One region of the Peribacillus sp. FSL H8-0477 genome, then DNA from elsewhere that is predicted to be linked to it. Evidence: riboswitches for the same ligand, from Rfam matches in the RefSeq annotation. Region 1 holds a riboswitch; the other holds the start of a gene.
The links. A riboswitch is a leader RNA that binds a small molecule or an ion and turns the genes downstream of it on or off. The one in region 1 is predicted to bind cyclic di-AMP.

Region 1 (4,700 bases):
TCCCTAAAGAAATGGCTTTTCGCAGAGTCGTTCTTCCCATTTATTTTTTCAAATGATACGGTACAGTCGTAACGATGACATTACGTTTATAAAGTAAATACGCGCGAATCAGCAAACTGGATTGATTATGCAACATATTATGCCAGCTCTTTTTTGGTATGAATTGAGGAATCATGACGGTCACTCGGTAATTCATTTCGCTCGCTTTATGTTCAATGGTATCAATAAATTTAGTTAGTGGATGAATAATGCTTCGGTAGGAAGAATGTAAGGTGACCAGCCTGATTTCTGGCTGCCACTTTTGCCATTTTTCTTCGAATTTCCGTTCATCCTCCCTTTCGAATGAAACATTGACTGCAATAATTTGATCTACTCCAAGTGATTTTGCATATTCAAGTGAATTTTCTACGACATGAGTAATGCCCGCGACCGGGATAATCATTACATTCCCCATGATTGGCAGACTTTCTGCACAATTCTTGATTCTCAGTTGTTCACCAACAGACTCATAATGTTTCTTTATTTGGTGAAACCAAGTGACGATTAACGGAAGGAAGATAAACACCGGCCACACCTGAGTGAATTTTGTAATTAAAAAAATCAGCAGAACAAGCAGACTGATTAAAGCACCCACTAGATTAATCGTTAATTTGATTTGCCACCCGCTCGGTTTTTCCCGAATCCACTTAACAAGCATACCTGTCTGTGACAGCGTAAAGGGAATAAATACCCCAACCGCATACAACGGGATTAATTTTTCGGTATTTCCTTGAAAAGCTAGAATCAGCAAGATGGACATCGCTCCAAGAAAAATAATTCCATTTGAGTAACCTAGTCGGTCCCCTCTAATCGAAAACATACGAGCAATGTAGTTATCTTTTGCCAGATTAAAGGCTAAAAGCGGGAAAGCTGAATACCCCGTATTTGCTGCCAAAATTAGTATCAATGCCGTTGTTCCCTGTATGAAGTAATACAAATAATTTCGTCCAAAGGTTTGTGAAGCAAGCTGTGAGACGATCGTTTCATTTTCTTTTGGTGAAACGCCATAATAGTACGCAAGAAAGATGACACCTGAAAAGAGAATCGCGAGTAAAATCCCCATAATAGTCAGCGTTTTTGCCGCATTTTTCGGTGCTGGATCTTTAAAACTTGGAATGGCATTCGAGATGGCTTCTACACCTGTCAAAGCTGAACATCCTGATGCAAAGGCTCGAAGTAATAAAAATAAAGAAATCCCAGCAACCGGCGTCCCAATCGGTGAATGGAGATCAGCTGGTATGTCACCAGTAAAAATTTTAAAAATGCCTACACCAAGTAAAATGACTAATGCAATGACAAATAAATAAACGGGATAAGCTAAGATTGATGCAGATTCCGTAATCCCTCGTAAACTTAAAATAGTAATAATAACAACGAGTATAATAGCAATTAACACGTTATAGGAATGAAGGGACGGCAGTGCAGAAGTGATAGCGTCCGTTCCTGCGGACACACTGACTGCTACTGTCAGAATATAATCGACTAAAAGTGAACCTCCGGCTATTAATCCCGGATTAATACCAAGGTTTTCTTTAGAAACTACATACGCTCCACCACCATCCGGATAGGCATAGATGATTTGCCTGTAAGATAAAATCAGTGCTGCCAGTAAAACCAATACCCCCATCGCAATAGGGATTGAAAACCAAAACGCAACGGCACTGACTGTCATAAGAACTAATAATACTTGCTCCGGACCATAGGCAACACTTGATAATGCATCAGATGATAAAATCGCTAATGCCTTTAATTTATTTAGCTTTTGCTCTCCAAGCTCAGATGACTTTAAAGGGCGGCCAATTAAAAATCGTTTAATAGGAGAATACATGACTTATACCACCACATTCTGTAAGATACCTTCGTTTTTTAGACACAAAAAAGCCCACAAGGCATAGCAAATAGCCTTGTGGACCTATTATTTTTAGCTCACAAGCTTCACCCTTCCTCTCTTCATTACGCTTACGGAGTTAGCTGTCGGATTCGGGCCATAAGAGGAGCCCTACCTATATTAGGATTCACCCCTTGCAGTAATCTACTGCATTCGATGGGTCCTCCGTTCTATTAAGATTCAGCGATAAGAAATATGAAACTGTTGATTATCATACTCCCGCTACTCCATTTTGTAAATACATATTTTTCTACTTTTTCATGAAGTTTTTATAGGAGGGAAAAGCCTGATACTAAGCGGTCTATCACTCTATTGATTCAGCAGTTTATGGTATAATCTACAAAAAAAGGAGAGCGATCGCCATGCTGCATCATATTGAAATAAATGTTGCCAATCTTAAAAAATCAGCTGAGTTTTGGGGATGGCTTTTAACTGAATTAAACTATGAAGTTTTTCAAGAATGGGCGTCCGGCATCAGTTGGAAACAAGGAAACTCGTATCTAGTATTTGTTCAAACAGATGACCGTTTTATAGACAGCGGATACCATCGAGGGAGGATTGGCCTTAATCATCTAGCTTTTCATGGAGAGTCCAGGGAGCATGTTAATAAATTGTTCACGAAATTAAAGGAAAAAAAGATTCCTCTTTTATATGAAGAAAGTTTCCCTTTTGCTGGCGGACCGAATCATTATGCTGTATTTTTCGAGGATCCTGACCGAATGAAGGTTGAAATTGTGGCTCCGAACGAATAAAAAAAATGGACATCTTGAATGTCCATTTAACATAATTATTGGGAAACACTTGTTTTAATTTTCGCAGCCTGTTCATTTAACTTTGTCAAAGCCTCGTTATATTCTTGTTGAAGTGTTTTCACTATGCCTTCAACTGAATCAATTTTGTCGATCGCGCCTACACCATGACCAGCAGACCAAATATCTTTCCAAGCTTTTGCATCTGATTTTTGAGCCATACCGTCAAAATTAACTTTTTCTTTTTTGACTAGTTGTTCTGGGTCAAGGCCATTGTTTCGAATGCTCGGTTTTAACATATTACAGTTAACTCCTGAAAATGCATCCGTTAGGACTATATCTTCAGGTTCTGATGTTACAAGCATTTCACGGTAGGCATCAGCAGCATAACTTTCTTCTGCCACAATAAAACGAGTCCCCATATAGGCAAGATCCGCACCAGCCGCTTGAGCTGCAAGAATTCCTTTTCCTGTAGATATTGAGCCGGCAAGTAAAATGATTCCATCCCAAAATGTACGTACACTATCTACAAACGCAAAGCCATTCAACTCTCCGGCATGTCCTCCTGCGCCCGCTGCAACAAGAATCAATCCATCCACGCCTGCCTCAGCTGCTTTTTTAGCAAACGGAATACTACTAACATCGGAAAATACTAAACCGCCATAGCTATGTACAATTTCGACAACATGTTTTGGCGAACCAAGTGAAGTGATAACAATTGGCGGCTGATGCTTGATTACCAGCTCTAACTCTTCTTGAAGACGGCTGTACGTACTATGTACCACCATGTTCATTGCCCAGGGCGCAATTTTTTTAGCAGGATCCTTCAATTTCGCTTCTGCTAAACTGCTGCTGATGTCTCCCATCCATTCATCAAGGACCTCTATCGGCCTTGCATTTGGAGCTGGAAATGAGCCAGACACCCCATTCATACAACAAGATTTAACTAGCTCAGGTCCGGATATTAAAAACATCGGAGCTGCGATAACCGGCAAAGCAAGCTCATTCCACCATGCTTCAGGAATCGATTTTGTCATAGAAAGTTCCTCCTATTTCCAACTGAATTTTCAGACATATTCTACCTTATATTATCATACTTTTACATTCTACAATATTGATATCTTCCTTTTTTAGGATAAATTAGGTACCATAAGGTACACTTATGCCTACAAATAATAACTTTGTCAATTCTTTCATTTTCAATGGGTGTACATTGTAATTAGAAGGTTTCTCCAAACAGGGAAATGAGGAATGTAGAATGAAGATTGATTTTCATAGTCCAAGCAATTTCATAGATGGAAGGGTAAGTTTGAACTGTTCGGCTGCATTATAGGGTGATTCACCTTCCTCCTTCGTCCAGTTTATGACATCCATTTTTAATTGACCAGAATAGGTTGTCTCTAAACCAGCTTGTACAAGTAAGTAAAATGCGTTCACCCATTTTCGCACTATAGAACGATCAATGGTGTATTTTTAAGCCAAGGCCCTGTAGCCCCAAGTAGTCATTGACCACAGCTAGTTGCAAATTCACATCATCTTTGGCCATTAAAATACCCCCGAAAGTTATTATCTAACTTTCGGGGGTCGGTTCAGTCTAGAGGAGTTTTTCCATTATTCAAGTACCCATTTATGTATGGCTTTGGCTACTCCATGTTCGATATTAGTCGATGTTACCCAATCTGCCGTTTCCTTGACAATTTCTTGTGCATTGCCCATCGCCACGCCAAATCCAGCCGACTTTATCATCGCAATATCATTTAGACTGTCACCTACAGCCATGACTTCATCCATTGTTAGCCCGAGTTTTTCACAAACAACCTCAATAGCTTTTGCTTTATTTACGCCCACTGCATTCACTTCAATGTTTGTTGGACTAGAATTACTAACTTCTAGGCTTCCCTTTTCTTTCAATTGACGAAGAATATCATCACGAATTTCGTCATCTTCACTATCAAACCCAAACTTTAACCATTTTGAACTCGTAATGTCTTCCGGCATTTCTCCGCGATAAACGTGGTCGCAAC
Region 2 (4,700 bases), 240 kb from region 1:
AATATCGATAGCAGTAAGGTCATAACAAAGCCTATTTCTACGACAAACATGACAGGATTACGAGCCATTAACTTTGGATTTAATTTTTTGAAAGCATCTTTGCCTGCTTCAAGCAAGATCGTACTAGTGATGTTCCCTTTACTCTTTCTACTCATCTGGAATACTCCTTTTCAACAGTTATCTAATGGTCAGCCACTCAGCAATTGGGCCAAGGGCAAGTACGGGAAAGAACGTTAACGCTCCTATTATTAAAACAGTGGCTAAAAGGATGATTAGGAACGTGCTATTATCTGTTTTAAGTGTTCCAATCGTCTCTGGCACACGCTTCTTAGTGAGTAAAGAACCAGCGACTGCGATCATGGCAATCATTGAAAGGTAACGGCCGAACAACATAACTAAGCCGGTAGAAATATTCCAAAAAGGCGTGTTATCTCCTAACCCTTCAAACCCTGAGCCATTGTTAGCCGCTGACGAAGTAAACTCATAGACCACCTGAGAAATCCCATGAAATCCCGTATTTGAAATGGCTGTGGTACCCATTTCAGTAGCTAACGCAATCGCCGATGGTCCTAAAATGATTAAAGGATGCAGGAGAATGACGATCGCAATTAATTTCATTTCTCTTGCCTCAATTTTTTTGCCTAAAAATTCTGGCGTTCGTCCAACCATCAGCCCAGCAATAAATACAGCCATAATCGTATACATCACAATATTGATTGTTCCTACTCCATCACCGCCAAAGACACAGTTCAACATCATTTGGGCGAGCGGTACCAGTCCTCCGAGCGGGGTCAGCGTATCATGCATCGTATTCACTGTCCCTGTTGTCGCCGCTGTTGTAACTGCAGTAAATAGAGCAGTTTGCGCGATTCCAAACCGAACCTCTTTCCCTTCCATACTCCCATTTTCTTGTGATAGACCTATTTTTTCTAACGCCGGATTCCCATTTAATTCACTAAAATAGGACACACTCAGGAAGACAAGAAATAGTAACCCCATCGCAGTAAAAAGGATCCAACCCTGTTTTTTGTTTTTCGCCATCCGCCCAAACGTTAAGGGCAGTGCAGCAGGGATTAAAAACATTGATAGTATTTCTAGTATGTTAGTAAAGCCAGTAGGATTCTCAAAGGGATGGGCCGAGTTAACCCCGAAGAATCCACCGCCATTTGTCCCTAAATGCTTGATTGATTCTAAAGCAGCAACTGGTCCTCTCGCGATATTCTGTGCAGCTCCTTCTAAGGTCGTCACGGCAGCGGTAGAACTAAACGTTTGCGGTACCCCTTGGGAAACGAGTATCAAACCTATAAGAATGGACAACGGCAGCAGTACCCGCGTAAGGGAACGGACTAAATCAACATAAAAATTCCCCATATTCTTTTGCCCTGTTATCCCTCTAAAGAAAGCCATACATAGAGCGAGCCCTGTGGCTGGGGTCGTAAACATCAAAAAGATAATCACAGTCATCTGTGATAAATAAGATAAACCGGATTCTCCGCTGTAATGTTGTAAGTTCGTGTTCGTAAGGAAGCTCACAGCCGTATTGAAGGCAAGTATCGGATCCATATTTGCTATATTACTAGGATTCCCAGGCAGCACTCCTTGAAAGCGGATGATCAGGTATGAAATGATAAACATGATGAGATTACTAAACAGCAAGGCTTTAGCGTATTTCTTCCAGTTCATTTCACTTGTTTGTATACCTGACAGCTTATAAATAATCCGTTCGATTGGTCCAAATACTCGATCTTGCTTGGTCGTTTCAAGGGAATAAACAGTCGTTAAATAGTTTGCCATTGGTATCGCTAGTACAAGAAGCAATACCAGCACCACACCGATTTGTAAAAAATCCATTTACATTTCCTCCGTTAGTCACGATTAATATTTTTCTGGGTTAAGCAATGCATGAACTAAATACAACGTAACCACTCCGACAATCATCAATAGAACCATTATTTACTCTCCCTCTTTTTCGATAACATTTTGACAAAAGTGAATAAATCCTAAAAAGAGTGAAAAAGAAACAGCTGTTAGCAGCACGGATACAACATCCATTTGACCTTCTCCTTTCAACTAGTTGATGAAAAAAACCTCACCACCTCCTTTCCGTATTGTCACTGTCAAACTATCAATCCATAAAAAAAAGACCAATGCGTACTCATCCCCCGATATGCAGCCGATGCAAAAAATCGATCCGAGTTTCAACAATGAAAAAACTTCATTGCAACAGAAACAGAATGATTTGCAAAAGCAAACATTAATTTGGAGAAAAAGTACTCATTGGTCTACTTAACGTCCAGCAAGCAGGGCTTCCTTTACGCTCAGTCATCCAAGAACAATTTTTCAATATAGGCATACTAAAAAGACCTACAGAAGGACAGGCTGCTCATTTTGCTGAAATCAACAAAAAAGCCCCCTGAAATAAGGTGGTCTTATGACCTCCTTCGCTTTAGCCGACGAAGTTAGCTGACGGGTAGGATGGCGAAAGAGTTCACATCCCTTCTGCAAAAGCAGAATTAACCCCAAAATACTGGGTCCTCCGTTCTCAAAATCTTTGAGATTTGGCCTTTATTAAATTGTTATGCTGTCGCTTATTTTACGCTTAACTAGAAACATTTGTAAACTAGGTAAACTAACCATATAAATCCAAAATCGATGAAATAGATTCATTTTTAACGATTTTTCAAATCAAATCACTTGTTTTCTCATTAATTCTTACTTTTTCAAACTTTTACAAATTTTCATAAAATTGATTGACAAGAAGTTAGGCAGCAATTATGCTGAATTCCAGCAATAGCCAAAATTAGTGGAGGGATTATGTTAAATTCTAAGAAAAAACTTGAAGCTGAGATTAGTGCTGCCTTCATCAAGTTTCAGCGTGAGTTGATTGGGAGAGGACCACAAGAGGCAAAAACGTATATTATTAATGATATGCTGATTACCCGATTTAAAGGTGTTCTGACTGTTGAAGAAAAACATCTGGCCAGCCGAAATGCAGGAAAGAAATTAATTAAGCAAATGCGTTCACTGCTACATGAAATGTACACCCAGGATTATGAAAAAATCGTGGAACAGTATACCAAATGTAAGGTTCTGTCCTCTCATCGAGATATTAGTACAAAAACTGGAGAACAGATTGAGGTTTATATTCTTGATAAAGATCTAGAAAAATGTTTTGAACCGCTCAAATAACTTGCATCTCTTACCTTCCCGTTAAAGGGCGTTGATTATGTGTATTAATAACAATATCTTGGAAGGTATTTCTGCCGCATATACAGAATACTTCCTCGTTTTTTAACAGCACATGGCAGTGCAGACAATACTTTTTTTTCATTTTCTTCAACTCTTTTCATAGATTCTGTATGTATGATATGCAGAATAAAAAAAGAGTTGCAGCACTGTGCAACTCTTTTTTTCTATGAGGCTTTTTGGACTGCTGTTAGTTGAGTCTGTTTTGTGCTGGGAACAATATTAAAAAAGATATTTAATACTATCGCTGTCATACTTCCAGCTACAATACCATTACTCGTAAGAATTTGCATGCTTTCTGGCAGATTGGTAAATAACGAGGGTACTACCGTAACCCCCATGCCCATTCCTACTGAACAAGCAATAATTAACAAGTTTTCTTGCGAAGAAAAATCTACGGTACTGAGCATCTTTATTCCATATGCGAGTACCATCCCAAACATCGCTACCATGGCTCCGCCCAGAACAGATGACGGTATGACAGTTGTGAATGCACCAATTTTCGGCACCAGTCCAATCAGTATAAGCATTCCGCCGGCCGTATAAATAACATTTTTACTTTTAACACCTGATAACTGCAGCACCCCGACATTCTGGGAGAAAGCTGTATAAGGGAACGAGTTAAATAATCCACCCAGTATTGTGGCTATCCCTTCTGCCCGGTATCCTTTGGCTAAATCCTTCTTTGTTACTTCTTTCTCACAGATATCACCGAGGGCATAATAAACACCTGTTGACTCAACAAGACTGACGATGGCAACTAATGTCATAGTAAGGATCGCCGCAGCATTAAACGTAGGCATCCCGAAATAGAAGAGATGCGGAATATGCATCCACGAGGCATCACCAACAGCTGAAAAGTTTACTTTTCCCATTAGTACGCCCGCTGCTGTTCCACAAAGAATCCCTATTAAGATCGCAGCAGACCGAATAAACCCATTAGAAAATTTATATAGTAATAAAATGAATAGTAAGGTTCCAAACGCAAGTGTAAGATTTTCAACTGATGCAAAATCAGCCGCTCCTTCTCCACCAGCCATATTATTCATGGCCACTGGGATGAGGGTAATGCCAATAATCGTAACGACTGATCCGGTCACAACCGGCGGGAAAAATCTAGCTAACTGGCTAAACCATCTACTAATGATAACGACTATTACCCCCGAAACGAGAATGGCTCCATAAATTGAGGTAATGCCAGATTCCTTACCGATAGCAATCATCGGTAAGACGGCCGTAAATGTACAACCGAGCACAATAGGAAGTCCTATACCAGACACTTTGTTTTTCCAAACCTGAAGAATCGTCGCAATTCCACACATAAAGATGTCAATAGAGATTAAGTACGTTAATTGTTCAGAAGAAAGTTTTAAGGCACTTCCTACGATCAATGGAATAATAATGGCACCTGCATACATAGCAATGACATGCTGAAATCCAAGAGCAGCTATTTT

Region 2: another riboswitch for cyclic di-AMP. It lies ahead of MHI18_RS22125 (potassium-transporting ATPase subunit F); the one in region 1 lies ahead of MHI18_RS03170 (APC family permease).

What each region holds. Positions count from the first base shown of each region.
Region 1 is NZ_JBBODE010000001.1:611,498-616,197, forward strand. Features, by position in the region: gene MHI18_RS03170 (APC family permease) at 41-1,867, opposite strand; cyclic di-AMP (ydaO/yuaA leader) riboswitch at 1,981-2,123, opposite strand; gene MHI18_RS03175 (VOC family protein) at 2,290-2,679, shown strand; gene MHI18_RS03180 (NAD(P)H-dependent flavin oxidoreductase) at 2,715-3,713, opposite strand; gene MHI18_RS03185 (hypothetical protein) at 3,949-4,113, opposite strand; gene MHI18_RS03190 (Cof-type HAD-IIB family hydrolase) at 4,288-4,700, opposite strand, start outside.
Region 2 is NZ_JBBODE010000001.1:855,016-859,715, forward strand. Features, by position in the region: gene kdpB (potassium-transporting ATPase subunit KdpB) at 1-155, opposite strand, end outside; gene kdpA (potassium-transporting ATPase subunit KdpA) at 178-1,851, opposite strand; gene MHI18_RS22125 (potassium-transporting ATPase subunit F) at 1,876-1,950, opposite strand; cyclic di-AMP (ydaO/yuaA leader) riboswitch at 2,434-2,574, opposite strand; gene MHI18_RS04415 (DUF2294 domain-containing protein) at 2,815-3,189, shown strand; gene MHI18_RS04420 (nucleobase:cation symporter-2 family protein) at 3,414-4,700, opposite strand, start outside.